3 regions of the Nonomuraea sp. NPDC049378 genome follow, and region 3 is predicted to be linked to each of the others. Evidence: riboswitches for the same ligand, from Rfam matches in the RefSeq annotation. Region 3 holds a riboswitch; each other region holds the start of a gene.
The links. A riboswitch is a leader RNA that binds a small molecule or an ion and turns the genes downstream of it on or off. The one in region 3 is predicted to bind thiamine pyrophosphate.
Positions count from the first base shown of each region.

Region 1: linked by a shared signal. The riboswitch ahead of thiC (phosphomethylpyrimidine synthase ThiC) and the one ahead of ACZ6SA_RS40570 (purine-cytosine permease family protein) in region 3 are both predicted to bind thiamine pyrophosphate.
Region 2: linked by a shared signal. The riboswitch ahead of thiO (glycine oxidase ThiO) and the one ahead of ACZ6SA_RS40570 (purine-cytosine permease family protein) in region 3 are both predicted to bind thiamine pyrophosphate.

Region 1 covers NZ_JBVJHP010000016.1:44,206-49,237, reverse strand. The annotation lists gene ACZ6SA_RS31770 (glycine betaine ABC transporter substrate-binding protein) at 1-97, shown strand, start outside; gene ACZ6SA_RS31765 (SDR family oxidoreductase) at 136-987, shown strand; gene thiC (phosphomethylpyrimidine synthase ThiC) at 984-2,588, opposite strand; TPP riboswitch at 2,581-2,693, opposite strand; gene ACZ6SA_RS31755 (hypothetical protein) at 2,745-3,221, shown strand; gene ACZ6SA_RS31750 (hypothetical protein) at 3,260-3,607, shown strand; gene ACZ6SA_RS31745 (universal stress protein) at 3,621-4,454, shown strand; gene ACZ6SA_RS31740 (cellulose binding domain-containing protein) at 4,602-5,032, shown strand, end outside.
Region 2 covers NZ_JBVJHP010000017.1:29,539-34,570, reverse strand. The annotation lists gene ACZ6SA_RS32970 (polyprenyl synthetase family protein) at 1-955, shown strand, start outside; gene thiE (thiamine phosphate synthase) at 997-1,632, opposite strand; gene ACZ6SA_RS32960 (Rv2175c family DNA-binding protein) at 1,610-1,984, opposite strand; gene ACZ6SA_RS32955 (NAD(P)/FAD-dependent oxidoreductase) at 2,015-3,178, opposite strand; TPP riboswitch at 3,238-3,354, shown strand; gene thiO (glycine oxidase ThiO) at 3,323-4,480, shown strand; gene thiS (sulfur carrier protein ThiS) at 4,477-4,677, shown strand; gene ACZ6SA_RS32940 (thiazole synthase) at 4,670-5,032, shown strand, end outside.
Region 3 covers NZ_JBVJHP010000025.1:26,818-31,849, forward strand. The annotation lists gene ACZ6SA_RS40560 (sensor histidine kinase) at 1-201, opposite strand, end outside; gene ACZ6SA_RS40565 (methylated-DNA--[protein]-cysteine S-methyltransferase) at 298-873, shown strand; gene ACZ6SA_RS40570 (purine-cytosine permease family protein) at 836-2,170, opposite strand; TPP riboswitch at 2,161-2,273, opposite strand; gene ACZ6SA_RS40575 (hypothetical protein) at 2,604-3,446, opposite strand; gene ACZ6SA_RS40580 (peptidase inhibitor family I36 protein) at 3,519-3,962, opposite strand; gene ACZ6SA_RS40585 (rhodanese-like domain-containing protein) at 4,682-5,005, opposite strand.

The DNA.
Region 1 (5,032 bases), on a different contig from region 3:
CGTGATGCGCGGCCTCAACGCCCAGGTGGACGTGGACGGCGACGTGCCCGCCCTGGTGGCGCGCGAGTGGCTGCGGGACGAGGGTTTCGTCCGGTAAGGGCGTTAGCCCGGCCCGTGCGCGGGCAGCCGCTGGGCATGTCGCAAACACCACCCGCCCAGAACCAGCCGTACCCGGGCCGTACGGACGAGATGGCCCCTGAGCCGCGCGACGAGATGCGCGACTACGTGGGCCGCGACCTGCTGGACGGCAAGAAGGCGCTGATCACCGGCGGCGACTCCGGCATCGGCCGGGCGGTCGCCGTGGCCTTCGCCAAGGAGGGCGCCGATGTCGCGATCGCGTACCTCAGCGAGCACGAGGACGCCGCGCACACCCGCAAGCTGGTGGAGGCGACCGGACGGCGCTGCGTGCTCCTGCCCGGCGACCTGGGCGACCGCGACCACTGCGCGTCCGTCGTCGAGCAGACCGTGGCCGAGCTGGGCGGCCTGGACGTGCTGGTGAACAACGTGGCCTACCAGGCGCCCGTCGACGGCCTGGAGGAGCTGACCGACGAGCAGTGGGAGCACACGTTCGCGGTCAACATCCACAGCTACTTCCGCGTCATGAAGGCCGCGCTCCCCCACCTGCGCGAGGGGAGCGCGATCATCAACACCTCCTCGATCAACGGCCTGCGCGGCAACAAGACGCTCATCGACTATTCCGCCACCAAGGGCGCCATCAATGCCTTCACCTACTCCATGGCCCAGAACCTGGTCGATCGCGGCATCCGGATCAACGCAGTGGCGCCGGGCCCGGTCTGGACGCCGCTGATCCCGGCGACCCTGCCGGAGGACAAGGTCGGCTCGTTCGGCGGGCACGTCCCGATGGGCCGGCCCGCCGACCCGGACGAGATCGCCCCCTCGTACGTGTTCTTCGCCTCCGGCCGGATGTCGTCGTACTACACGGGCGAGGTGCTGGCCCCGATCGGCGGCGAGACGCTGCCCGGTTAGTCCGCGATCGGCAGGTAGACCCGGCCGCCGCGCTCGGCGAACTCGGCCGCCTTCTCCGCCATGCCGGCCTCGATCGCCTCCTGCGTGTCCAGCCCGTGCTCGTCGGCGTAGCGCCGGACGTCGTGGCTGATGCGCATGGAGCAGAACTTGGGGCCGCACATGGAGCAGAAGTGGGCGGTCTTGGCCGGCGCGGCGGGCAGGGTCTCGTCGTGGAACGAGCGTGCCGTGTCGGGGTCGAGCGACAGGTCGAACTGGTCCTCCCAGCGGAACTCGAACCGCGCGTCCGAGAGCGCGTCGTCCCACGCCTGCGCCCCCGGGTGGCCCTTGGCGAGGTCCGCGGCGTGGGCGGCGATCTTGTACGTGATCACGCCGGTCTTGACGTCGTCCCTGTTCGGCAGGCCGAGGTGCTCCTTGGGGGTGACGTAGCAGAGCATGGCGGTGCCGTACCAGCCGATCATGGCGGCGCCGATGCCCGAGGTGATGTGGTCGTATCCGGGGGCGACGTCCGTGACGAGCGGGCCGAGGGTGTAGAACGGCGCGTCGTCGCAGAGCTCGCGCTGCAGGTCGACGTTCTCCTTGATCTTGTGCATGGGCACGTGCCCCGGGCCCTCGATCATCACCTGGACGTCGTGCGCCCGCGCGATCGTGGTCAGCTCGCCGAGCGTGCGCAACTCGGCGAACTGGGCCTCGTCGTTGGCGTCCGCGATCGAGCCGGGGCGCAGCCCGTCACCGAGGGAGAACGACACGTCGTAGCGGGCCAGGAGCTCGCACATCTCGTCGAAGTGCTCGTACAGGAAGCTCTCGCGGTGGTGCGCCAGGCACCAGGCGGCCATGATCGAGCCCCCGCGCGAGACGATCCCGGTCTTGCGGCGGGCGGTGAGCGGCACGTACGCCAGCCGCACCCCCGCGTGCACGGTCACGTAGTCGACGCCCTGCTCGCACTGCTCGATCAGGGTGTCGCGGTAGACCTCCCACGACAGCTCCTCCGGGCGGCCCTTGACCTTCTCCAGCGCCTGGTAGATGGGGACGGTCCCGACCGGCACCGGCGAGTTGCGGATGATCCACTCGCGGGTCTCGTGGATGTCGGGCCCGGTGGACAGGTCCATGATCGTGTCGGCGCCCCACCGGGTGGCCCAGGTCATCTTCTCGACCTCCTCCTCGATGGAGGAGGTCACGGCGGAGTTGCCGATGTTGGCGTTGATCTTGACGAGGAAGTTGCGGCCGATGATCATCGGCTCGGTCTCGGGGTGGTTGACGTTGGCGGGGATGATGGCCCGGCCGGCGGCGACCTCCTGGCGTACGAACTCGGGGGTGACGCCCTCCCGCACGGCCACGAACTCCATCTCCTTGGTGACGATCCCCCGCTTGGCGCAGGCCACCTGGGTCACCGGCTCGCCCGCCGCGCGGCGGGCGGCGACCCACGGCTCGCGCAGGCCCGCCAGCCCGCGCCGCACGTCGGTCTCGACGTACGGGTCGGTGTACGGGCCCGAGGTGTCGTAGAGCGTCACCGACGAGCCGTCGGAGAGGTTGACCTGGCGCTTGGGCACGCGGAGGTCGCCTTCGTAGATCTTGGTAAAGGTGGGGACACGCGCGTCGGTCATCGCGCAAACTCCCTTCGCCGGCATTACCCGGAGCAGGTTCTGGCGGTCGGCGGCTCGCAGCCGTCCTCTCAGCCCGGTCCGCACCGGGCTCCCGCGTTGGACGGCGTTGATCCTACCCACGCCCCCGCCAGAACGAAACATGACATCATCCGCAAAATGGAAGATCCCACGTCAACGACCGCAGCCACCTACGACCACATCGCCCCCGCCTTCGCCGCGAACACCGAGCGCCCCGACGCCGGCCTCCAGGCCTTCAGGCAGCGCTTCGCCGACGCCGTGCCCGCCGTGCTGGGCGACCTGCGCCGGCCGCCCGTGGCCCCCGGCTCGCTCGCCGGCCTGTGGTCGGTCGCGGCCCTCCTGCACGTGCCCGCCGCCGAGACCGAGGCCACGCTCCGCGCCTGGTCGCTGACCCTGCGTACGGGCGGCGTGCTGGGCCTGAGCACCTCGGCGGGCGACTCGGAAGGGTGGGAGGAGGTTCCGAGCGAGGCCGGCCGGCACCGCTGGTTCGTCCACCGCGACCCCGGCGCGCTCCTGCGCCTTCTCCACGCGGCCGGATTCGACACCGTCGAGCACGGCCTGAACACCGCCGGGCGCACGTGGCTGAGCGTCCTGGCGATCAAGCGCGAGGTTTGACGGCCCTCTCCAGCGGTACCAACCCCATCAGGGGGACTATGAAAAAGATCGCCGCTGTCGCAGGACTCGTGCTGCTGGCCACGTTCGGCGCCCCCGCCGCCCACGGCGACGGGACGGACCAGCACGAGGTGAGCAAGGAACAGTACCGGACGCTGCTCGCCCAGTGCCGCTTCGCCGACACGGGCAAGGCTCGTTGCCGCTCGACGGTCAAGGAGATCTTCCGTATCGGCGCAAGGGACGCCGATCTCGACTGCCGTACGTACGCCGGCGTGACCGTGTGCGGCACGCTCCAGCTCAGCGAGGCCGAGCGCGCCTGCATCCGCGACTCCGAGGAGCACGGCATCTCGTTCCGCCGCGCCGAAGTGGAGTGCTACGCCTTCTCCTGAGGGGGCAGACGCCATGATCATTGTTGGGGTGGACGGCTCGCGCGCCGGGCTGGAGGCCTCCGGCTGGGCGGCCACCGAGGCGGCGCTGCGCCGTACCCGGCTGACCGTGGCCCACGCGGTGCCGCGGTGGGTGTGCGAGGAGCTGTCCGCCCGCTACGCCGAGGTCGCCCGGTGGATGCGCGACGAGGCGAACTCGGTGCTCGCCGCCGCACGCGACCGGGCGCTGCGCGAACGCCCCGCGATCATCGTCGAGACCACCCTGCTCCCCGGCGACCCCCGCACGGCGCTGATCAAGGTCGCGGAACAGGCCGACCTGCTGGTCGTCGGCGGCCACGGCATCGGCGGCGTACGCGGGCTGCTGGTCGGATCCGTCGCCCACGGGGTCGCCGCCCACGCCCGTACGAACGTTGTCGTGGTCGGAGAGCGGCCCGCGACGCCCCGCGGCGAGATCGTGGCCGGCACCGACGGCTCGCCTCCCGGCCTGCGGGCACTCGACTTCGCCTTCGCCGAGGCCGAGCTGCGCGAGGCGCGGCTGCGGGTCGTACAGGCGTGGGCGTGGCCGCGGCCCGGCGGCTTCTTGCCCGCCGACCCCGAGAACGAGCAGCACACCCTGCACCAGCTGCAGGACCTGCTGGCCGAGCGCCAGGAGCGGCACCCGGACGTGGACGTGCTGCCCGAGGTCGTGCACGGCCACCCCGTCGAGGTGCTGAAGGAGGCGGCCGAGGGCGCCGACCTGCTCGTGGTCGGCTCGCGCGGGCACGGGCAGCTCGCCGGCATGCTGCTCGGCTCGATCAGCCAGGCCCTGCTGCACCACACCCCCTGCCCGCTCGCCGTGGTGCGGGCCTGACCCCCTCCGTGGTGCGACCTTCGGCGTGGCGCGGGCCTGAAAGTTACATCCGTCTTCGCAGGTCACCCGGGCGGGCACGGGCACGTGCTTCCCGCCGCGGACCGGCGCTTCCTACCATCTGCGCAGGCGACGACGGGAGAGCGGACGATGCGAAGGATCAGCGCCGTGCTGGCGGCGATGCTGGCCGCGGCCGCCGCGGTGTTATTCGCGACGACCGCGCCGGCCGGCGCCGCCGCGACCAGGATCATGCCCCTGGGCGACTCGATCACCGGCTCCCCCGGCTGCTGGCGGGCGCTGCTCTGGAACAGGCTCCAGAACGCCGGCCACACGGACATCGACTTCGTCGGCACCCTCCCGCCCCAGGGTTGCGGCGTCGCCCACGACGGCGACAACGAGGGCCACGGCGGCTTCCTGGCCACCAACGTCGCCGCCCAGAACCAGCTGCCCGGCTGGCTCTCCGCGACCCGGCCCGACGTCGTGCTCATGCACTTCGGCACGAACGACGTGTGGAGCAACATCGCTCCTGCGACGATCCTGGGCGCGTTCACCACGCTGGTGAACCAGATGCGGGCGAGCAA
Region 2 (5,032 bases), on a different contig from region 3:
GCGCACGGCCGCCGACGCGCTGCTGTCCGGGGGCAAGCGGCTGCGCCCGGCGTTCTGCTACTGGGGCTGGCGCGGCGCGGGCGGCGCCGACGTCCCCGCGATCTTCACCGCCGCCGCCTCGCTGGAGCTGCTGCAGGCCAGCGCGCTCGTCCACGACGACGTGATGGACAAGAGCGACCTGCGCAGGGGGATGCCGGCCGCGCACCGCCGCTTCGAGTCCATGCACGAGCAGTCCCGCTGGCAGGGGTCGGCGCAGCAGTTCGGCGAGGGTGCGGCGATCCTGCTCGGCAACCTGCTGCTCATCTGGTCGGGCGAGATGTGGCGCACCAGCGGCCTGCCGCCCGCGTCCCTGGAGGCGGCCCAGCCCGTGCACGACCACATGCGCACCGAGCTGATGTGCGGCCAGTACCTCGACCTGCTGGAGCAGGCCAACGGGGAGAACACGTTCGAGTCGGCGCTGCGGGTGGCACTGTTCAAGAGCGGCAAATACTCGGTGGAGCAGCCGCTGCGGCTCGGGCTGGTGCTCGCCGGCCAGGAGCGCGCGCCGTGGATGGACGAGCTGTGCACCGGCTACGGCACCCGCGTGGGGATCGCCTTCCAGCTCAGGGACGACGTCCTCGGGGTGTTCGGCGACCCCGCGCAGACGGGCAAGCCCGCGGGCGACGACCTGCGCGAGGGCAAGCGGACGATGCTCGTGGCCCGCACGCTGGCGGCCGCGTCCCCCGGGGCCGCGCGGACCGTCCGGCGGCTGCTCGGCGACCCCGAGCTGGACGAGGCCGGGGTGGCGACGCTGCGGGGGATCATCGACGACACCGGCGCGTTGCGGGAGTGCGAGGACCTGATCGGCGACTATCTGGGCCAGGCGCTGTCCGCCCTCGACGAGTCGCCGGTGACGACCGAGGCCCGCTCCGCCCTGACCGAGCTCGCCATCGCCGCCACGTCCCGCAAGACCTGAGGCGGCCGGGCGGGCCGGTCAGGGACCGCCCGGCGTCGGGCTCAGGGAGACAGGCGTTTGGCGAACTCGGCCGCCGCCGCCCCCGGATCGTCCGCGTCGGTGATCGCGCGTACGACGACCACCCGCTCGGCGCCGTACGACATGACCTCGTCGAGATTGTCGAGGTCGATGCCGCCTATCCCGAACCACGGCCGCGAGGTGCCGAGCCCCGCCGCGTGCCTGAGCAGCGGCGGTCCGGGCGCCGGGCGGCCGGGTTTGGTCGGGGTGGGCCAGATGGGGCCGCAGCAGAAATAGCCGACGCCCTGCTCCACGGCCGCGGCGGACGCCTCGGCGGCGGAGTGGGTGGACCGTCCGATGACGATGTCGTCGCCGAGTATCTCTCGCGCGACCGTCGCCGGAAGGTCGTCCTGCCCCAGGTGGAGCACGTCGGGCCGGGCAGCGTAGGCGATGTCCGCCCGGTCGTTGACGGCCAGGAGTTTGCCGTGCCGGTCGCAGGCGTCGCGGAAGACCTCGAGGAGCGCGAGTTCTTCGCGGGCCTCCAAACCCTTCTCCCGCAGCTGGATGATGTCCACGCCGCCGGCCAGCACGGAGTCGAGGAACTCTGCCAGGTCGCCGCGGTCGCGGCGGCCGTCGGTGCAGAGATAGAGGCGGGCCTCAGAAAGCGAGAGCTTGGGCACGCCGCTTGACCTCCGTGTGACGGCCGGCCCGGATCGCCTCGATGGGCGATCCCGGCAGGGACTCGTCCGGGGTGAAGAGCCAGCGCAGCGACTCGACGTCGTCGTAGCCGGCGTCCTGCAACACGGTCAGCGTGCCGGGCAGGCCCTTCATCACGTCTTTTCCGTCGAGGAACACCGCGGGCACCTGAGGCCCGCCGCTGCCCCTGCGTACGCCGAGCAGCTTGTGGTCCTTGAGGAGTTGCTTGGCCCGCCCCAGCGGAAGGTCGAGGCGTGAGGCCACTTCGGGGAGAGTGAGCCACTCGTCGACGAGCTGCTCGGTCTCCCGGTCGATCTGTGCAACAGAAAGTGTCACGAAACCACAACTACCACATGGCGCGCTTGCTCAAACAACACAATCTCGTAGGGACACTTCGGGATCTACCAGGCGTTTGGCATCGAGGCGTTGGCCCGAGGCGATGACTCTGCGGCCCTGTACGAGGTCTCGCGGCCGGTCGACGGCGAGCACGGCGGCGAGGGCGTCGTCGGCGGTGAGCCAGACGGCCGACCATTTACCCTCCGTGTCACCGCGGTAGAGGAGGCGTTCGCCGGCGGGGTGGTGGCCGGCGTACTGCACCATGTGCCCGAACTGCTCCGACCAGAAGTAGGGCACGGGATCGTAGACGGCCTCCTCGCCGAGCAGCGTCGCGGCGGCGACCTCGGGCGCGTTGAGCGCGGAGTCCCAGTGTTCGACGCGGAGCCGGGTCTGCCAGCGGCGCGACCACCAGGCGGCGCAGTCGCCGACGGCGACGACGCCGGGCAACGAAGCGCGCAGATGCTCGTCGGTGACGACGCCGTTGTGCAGGTCGATGTCGGCGTCGGCGAGCCACTCGACGGCGGGACGCACGCCGATGCCGGTGACGACCACGTGGGCGTCGACGAACGCACCGCCCACCAACCGCACGCCGCCCTCGTCCACGGAGTCGACCATGGCGCCGAGCCGCAGGTCGATGCCGGAATACCAGGGCTCGGTGCGCGCGCCGATCTCGGCGCCGACGGCGGTGGCGAGCGGCGCGGGGCCGGCCTCGATCACCGTCACCGCGCACCCGGCCCGGCGTGCGGCGGTGGCGACCTCGGCGCCGATCCAGCCGGCGCCGATGATCGCGACGCGGGCGCCGGGGACGAGCATGGCCCTGAGCTCGTGGGCGTCGTCGAGGGTGCGCAGCACGTGCTGGGGACCGTCGCCGGGAAGCCTGATCGGGTCGGCTCCGGTCGCGATGACCAGGCCGTCGTAGCCCAGCTCGCCCTCGGTCGTCTCCACGACCCCCGCGCGCAGCGACTTGGCGCTGACGCCGGGCCAGAACTCGACGCCGAGCGCGGCCAGGTCGGCGCCGACGTAGCTGTCGTCGGCCTCTCCCGACAGCACGGCCTTGGACAGGGGCGGGCGGTCGTAGGGGCGATGGCGTTCCCTGCCGACCATGGTGACGCGCCCGGTGAAGCCCTTCGAGCGCAGCGCCTCCACGGTGCGCAGACCGGCCAGTCCTGCTCCGACGACAACGACGTGGTTCACGCTGATGACCATAACGGGGGCGGTGTCCGGGCGTGACACCGAGGCCGTAGGCTGGTGAGGGAAAGACGCGCGGGAGTCCGGCCGTGACCGGGCTGAGAGGAAGGCTTGACCGGGCCTTCGACCGCAAGACACCTGATCCGGGTCATGCCGGCGAAGGGAGCGCATGTGGACGTGATCGTAGGCGGCGGGATCGTCGGGCTGTCGGCCGCCTGGCGGCTGGCCCGCTCCGGCCTGCCGGTCACCGTGGCCGACCCGGCTCCCGCCTCGGGCGCGTCGCACGCGGCCGCGGGGATGCTGGCTCCGGTCAGCGAGGTGACCTACACCGAGGCGCCGCTGCTGCGGCTGGGGATGGCGGCGCTGCGCCGCTGGCCGTCCTTCGCCGCCGAGCTGGCCGCGGACGCCGGGCTCTCCGGGCCGGCCGCACTCGACTTCCGTACGAACGGCACGCTGGACGTCGCGTTCGGCGCCGACGACCTGGCGGCGCTGGACGAGCTGGCCGCGTTCATGGAGAAGCTGGAGCTGCCGGTCGAGCGGCTGGCGGGGCGCGAGTGCCGGCGCCTTGAGCCCATGCTGGCCCCCTCCGTGCGCGGCGGCCTGCTGGCTCCCGGCGACGCCTGGGTCGATCCGCGCCGCGTGACGGCGGCCCTGCTCGCCGCCCTCGACCGGCTGCGCGTCCCGCTGGTGCGGGCGCGCGTGAGCGAGCTCCTGCGTGACGGCGGCAGGGTCACAGGGGTTCGCCTCGCGCCACCGGACGTCCCGGCCCCCGCCGTGGCCGATGGCGGCGTGCCGCGGCAGTTGCGGGCCGAGCGGGTGATCCTGGCGGCCGGGGCGTGGAGCTCCGGGCTCGCCGGGGTGCCGGTGCGGCCGGTCAAGGGGCAGATCATGCGGTTGCGCTCCGCCCAGCCCCTGCTCGGCCGGTGCGTACGCGGCACCGTGCACGGCTCGTCCGTCTACCTGGTCCCCAGGGGCGACGGCGAGCTGGTCGTCGGCGCGACCCAGGAGGAGATGGGGTTCGACACCAGGGTGACGGCCGGCGGGCTCTACGAGCTGCTGCGTGACGCCAGGGAGCTGGTTCCGGGCGTCACCGAGCTGGAAGTGGCCGACGTGGTGGCCGGGCTGCGGCCGGGCACGCCGGACAACCTGCCCGTCATCGGCCCGAGCGGCACGCCCGGGCTCACGCTGGCCACCGGGCACCATCGGGGCGGCGTGCTGCTGGCCCCGTTGACGACGGCCATCCTGCTGGGCGAAGAAGGCGAGCTGGCGGCGCTGTGCTCGCCGGAAAGGTTTCAGGAGATTTCATGATTGTGATGATCAATGGGACCGCGCACGAGGTGATCGACGGCACGACCGTGGCGCAGGCCGTGAGCACGTTGACCGCGGCCACCACCGGAGTGGCCGTGGCCGTGAACGACGAGGTGGTCACGCGCAGCGCCTGGGAGACGACGGCGCTCAGCGACAGCGACCGCGTGGAGGTTCTGACGGCGGTGCAAGGTGGATGACCTGATCATCGCCGGGGAGAAGTTCTCGTCCCGGCTCGTCATGGGCACCGGCGGCGCCCCGTCGCTCGAGGTGCTCGACCAGGCGCTGGTCGCGTCCGGCACCGAGATGACCACGGTCGCCATGCGGCGGCTCGACCCGGAGGCCCGCGGTTCCGTCCTCGACGTGCTGCGCAGGCGGGACATCAAGGTGCTCCCCAACACCGCGGGCTGCTTCACCGCGGGCGAGGCCGTGCTGACGGCGCGGCTGGCCAGGGAGGCGCTCGGCACGCCCTGGGTCAAGCTGGAGGTCATCGCCGACGAGCGCACGCTGCTGCCCGACCCCATCGAGACGTTCGACGCGGCCGAGCGGCTGGTG
Region 3 (5,032 bases):
GAGCTCGGCGGTCAGCTCGCCCGGCACGATCGGCGCCCGCCGCCCGAGCAGGTCCTCGGCCGGCCACCCGAACAACCGCTCGGCGGCCTCGTTCCAGACCAGCACGCTCTGGTCACGGTCGAGCACCACCACGGCGTTGGGCGAACCGGCGAGCACCGCGCGTGCGATCTCGTCGTCACTACCGGCCCATTCGTCCCCCACACCTCCATAGTGCACGTGGCTTGGTAGGTGCGTCGGGCGATCCGTCCGATACGCTGCGGTCACGGCGATCTCGGCGGGTGTGGAGGGTGAGGGCGAATGGCGAGCGGTGATCTCGATGCCCTGTTGCGGGTGACCTCCAGCACCTACCGCGGCGAGACGCCGCCCGACATCGCGTTCGGCACCTACGACGGCGCCGTGGGCAGGCTGGTGCTGGCCGTGACGGGCAAGGGCATCGCGGCCTGCAGCTTCGAGGCGGAAAACGACGTCTTCGAGCTGGTCAGCCGGCATGTGGGCACGTTCATCGGCAACGACGCGCGGCGGCTCGACCCGGTGCGCAGAGAGCTGGACGCCTATTTCTCCGGCCGGCTGCGCGCGTTCGCCACGCCGGTCGACTGGGCGCTGGCCACCACGTTCGCCCGGTCGGTGCTGCAGAAGACCACGGCGGTCCCCTACGGCACGACCACGACGCTGGAGGAGATCGGCCAGAGCATCGGCAGGCCGCGCGCGCTGCGCGCGATCGGCAACGCGCTGGCCTCCAACCCCGTCTGCGTGATCGTGCCCTGCCACCGGGTGGTGCGCGAGGACGGCGCGCTCGGAGACTACGCGGGTGGCGCGAGCGCCAAGCAGCACCTGCTCAACGTCGAACAGCGCGCCTCCGCAACACGCCGATGAGCGCGGTCACGAGGGCCGCCACCACCGCCGCGCCGAGCGCGCCGTTCATCCACGGTTGCCTGGTGAAGCCGATGGCGTCGCGGGCCGACGCCCAGAACCCGTCCCAAGCCGCGATGGTGGGCGTCGAGGTGGTCAGCCAGTAAGCGGCGAAGCCGAGCGCCCACGGCACCAGCATCGACCAGCGCGAGGGGGCGTCCTCGTCGGTGTTCCAGCGGTTGGAGCGGCCGAACCCGAAATAGTCGACGGCCAGCACCGCGAACATCGGCACGAACACCGCCCCGATCACGCCCAGGAACGCGCCGTACGAGGTGACGTCGACGACCAGGGCGATCACGACCGTGAACACGCCGATGGCGGTCGAGATGACCCGCCGGTCGACGCGCGGCATCAGGTTCTGCAGCGACATGGTGGTGGAGTAGACGTTCGCGAACGACTGGTCGGTCTCGCGCAACACCAGGATGCCGAAGAACAGCGCTCCGAGCGGCGCGGCCACGAACGGGTTGAACACGGCCGTGTTGTCGGCGTTCACGGCGGCGGCGCCGGCGATGGCCACGGCGTAGACGCCGAGCCCGAGGCAGGCCACCTGGGCCACCGTGTAGCCGCCGACGATCCCGGTGAACGCGGCGCGCCCGGAGCGGGAGTGCCGGGCGAAGTCGGCGGCCAGCGGCACCCAGGACACCGACAGCGCGATCACGTAGTCGACGGCCGGAGCGAACCCGGTCCACGACCCGCCGGCGGGGGCGGGCGCCTCGGACAGGAAGTACCAGGTGAACCAGATCATCGACACGATCACGCCGACGGTGACGTACCGCCGCAGCAGGCGGATCGCGCCGAGCGGCCAGATCGTGAGCGCGGTGGTCAGCACGCCCGCCAGAACCACCCACACGGGGTACGCCACCCCGTCGAAGATAGCGGTGGCGGCCTTGGCGATCACCCACAGCTCGAAAGCGCCCCATCCGAGCATCTGCACGATGTTCAGCACCGTGGGCGCGTAGGAGATCCTGGCCCCGAACAGGCCGCGCAGCAGCACCATCGCGGGCTGGCCGGTGCGGGTGCCGGGGATGGCGGACAGGCCCACCATGGCCGTTCCGATCAGGCTGCCGACCACCGTCGCCACCAGCGCGGCGGCCAGGCTCAGCGGCGCGTCGCCCGTCGGGTTGAGCAGGAGCAGCGCCCCTGAGAAGCCGAGGAGGCTGACACCGAGGTTGGCCCAGAGCGCGCCCTGATCGAGCACGCCCAGGGTCTTGGGGGGCTGACCGTCGAGAGTCAGCGGAACTTCGTCGGCGACGTGCGACATCGCACACTCCCTACGCCGGCATTACCCGGACAGGTTCATGCGGTCGGCGACAGCCGTAGTCGCCCTCTCAGCCTGATTGCCTCAAGCTCCCGCGGATTGATTTGTACGTGCGGAGCCGGAATGTCCAAGTTCCGCGGGCCCCATGATGCCTCATCCCTCCGAGTTCGGCCAGCCCGGGGGACATGACCCGGGTGGCCGGCTCCGTGGTGGCGGCTGCGCCCGCCATGGCAGCACCACTCCCAGCGGGCGTAGCTGTACAGAACGACGACGTCATCCGCAACTCGTACAGAGCCGGCCGCCCCAAGGTTCTCGCCCACAGGGTCATGACCGCGACGGTCGGCAGGCCCCTGGCGAAGGCGCCCGAGGGGGGATCCCCTCGGGCGACCCGACCTGATCCGAGCTACGTGGCTTCCTGCCGGAAGTATTGACGCCTTCACCGTGCTTCGCTGTCCGCTCGCCGGTCAAGGGTGTGTCGTGCGTTGCCGAGGTAACTCTGATTCGCCTTCCGCAGGGCCTCGAACCGCCTGGCATGCTGTTCGATCATCTTCGTCTGAATTCGCCATTCCGCTGCGGCGCGAGCGGCGACAAGATCGGTCTTTTGCTTGCAGCGTACGTCAGCGGCGGCCACGGCCCGTTCCGCCGGTGAGACCTTGGGTACGTTGAGGTTCCACCGCCGGTCCTCCACCGCGGCTTGTGGGGTCTGGTAGTCGAAGCCGTTGTCGCGCATGCAATCGCTCCATGCCCGGGTGGCTATGACCACCGCCGGGTCTGCCGCGGATTGGTCGACCGCCGCGTATTCCAGGTCGACAAGCCATGCGGAGTCCCGGTCGCGGACGCCTTTCCAAAGGGCAGAATCCGCCTGGTCCACGCACCCGCCCGGGCCGAGCAGGGCGGACTGCTCGGCCTTGCTCGCACGGCCGGCCCATGCTGCCTCCTCCGCCTGGGCCTGTGCTTCTTGCGGCGTGTCAGGGACGTGGTAACCGTAGCGCCGGGCGGCTTCTGAGTCGGCAAGGCCGTAGCGGCGGGCGTTTTTGCTGAGGAGCGGGTGGGCATCCGCAGCCGACGGTTTCCTCCAGACGAAGCCCTTCTTGGCCATGCATTCCTGTCTGAGCCTGGTCCGTGCGGCGGTGACCGTGGCAAGGTCTTCATCATTGAGCCGGTAGGCGTCGAAGGGCAGCGCGAAGGCCGCCCGGAACGGCGGTGTGCCTGGCTTCTGGGCAGCGCCCGCACAGGCGGCGACGCCGACGCCGACCAGCGTTACGACCGCCCCTGCCAAGAAAGAGGAATTCTTTCCTTGCGCACTCGTTCGTCGTGCCGACGCTCGCTTGATCCCCATACGCAGCGAGATTCAGCAGTTAACAAGTTTCAACGCGCTGGCCCGATTGTCGCCGATCTCATCGTTTTTCAACTTGCCATCCTCAGGCTGACCTACCCCCCGCCCGAATACGCTCATCGCTCCGCCGTATCCGACGTCCTGATAAAGCTGAACCCAGCACCACCCTTTTCTGACTTTGATCGAGCTGGTCTCGTTGTCCATCCCGTCACCACTATCATCGCCGTAATAGTCCAGCCAATTGTACTTCCTGAGGTCAGGCTTGCTTTTCTTGAAGTTGCGCCAGTGATCACCGTCCGCACCCTTATCCTGGTTGAAGTCCTCGTTCTCGTACAAGCAAACCCAACCAGCACTACACTTGCCGAAGGAGTCTGCGGCAGCGGGTGTTCCCCCGGCGAAAAGAACGGCGACCGTCGTGGCCGCCGTGACAGCCAGCGCGACCTTACGCTCCACTCTCATCACAAGTCCTTTCCCTGAGATCTCTTTTGAGGCGAGCCCAGTCTTCAGACCCGTTTCAGCGCCGTAAATAGCCCAGATTCCACGCCTTATGCGCAGACAGTCCACTTCAGGGCCAGACCCCGGCGTAGTGGATATTTGTCCGTTTTCTTGGTCATGTGAGGCAAGGAACGGCGAGGCCGCGGGTGGCGTCGCGGACAGACGGTCACGGTCCGCCACTTTCCTGTCGTGCCGTCCCTGACCTGGCGTTCGACCGGCATCGCCTGCCCGGCGTGCGGAAACGCAGTCCCCCCGTGACCGTGACGACCTTGAGAGTGCGGCGTTCCTCACGTCCACGGCGAGTAGGGATCACGCCGGCAGCGGGCCGAGTCGGCAGCGGCCTCCTCGACGGCTGCGCGGATCGGGGGATGGTGTCCAGCGCCTCGGCCAGAACCGGCAGGTCGGTCGGTGGGCCGGCGAGGGTGACGTGCTCCAAGTGGCGGGTGAGCACGTTGACCGGGATGATGGCACGCGAACGCGGCCCCTGTTCCTGATCGGCTGGCGTAGAAACCCAACGATCACCAGGGGTCGCGTTTGTCATGTGTGCCCGGGGTGCCTCAACCGCCCGGCCTCACAGCACATGCGGCCCATCAGCCGAGAACGCTCCGGCACATGGAGTGCCATGGGTAGCCCTTCTGGTCTGCTCCCGAGCGCCTATGGTGCGCGGCGGCGGGGCGTCCGGCTCAGGCCACGAAGGGTTGCTCCCCGGTCTCGCTGACCAGCGGACGGCCGGCCGCCTCCCACGACTGCATGCCGCCCCCGACGTTGACCGCGTCGCGCCCGAGCTGGTTGAGCCAGGCCGCCACCTGCAGCGACCGGCCGCCCACCCGGCAGACGACGTAGACCGTCCGGTCGCTCGGCACCTCCTCGACCCGGCCCTGGATCTGGGTCATCGGAATGTGCACCGCCTCACGGGCATGGCCCGCCCGCCATTCGTCCTGCTCGCGGACGTCGAGAAGGTAGGCGTCTGCCGGGATGCCGCCCGGCTCGATCTCAGGAACGGTCATGACCCCATCATCTCCCGGCGAGGGAGT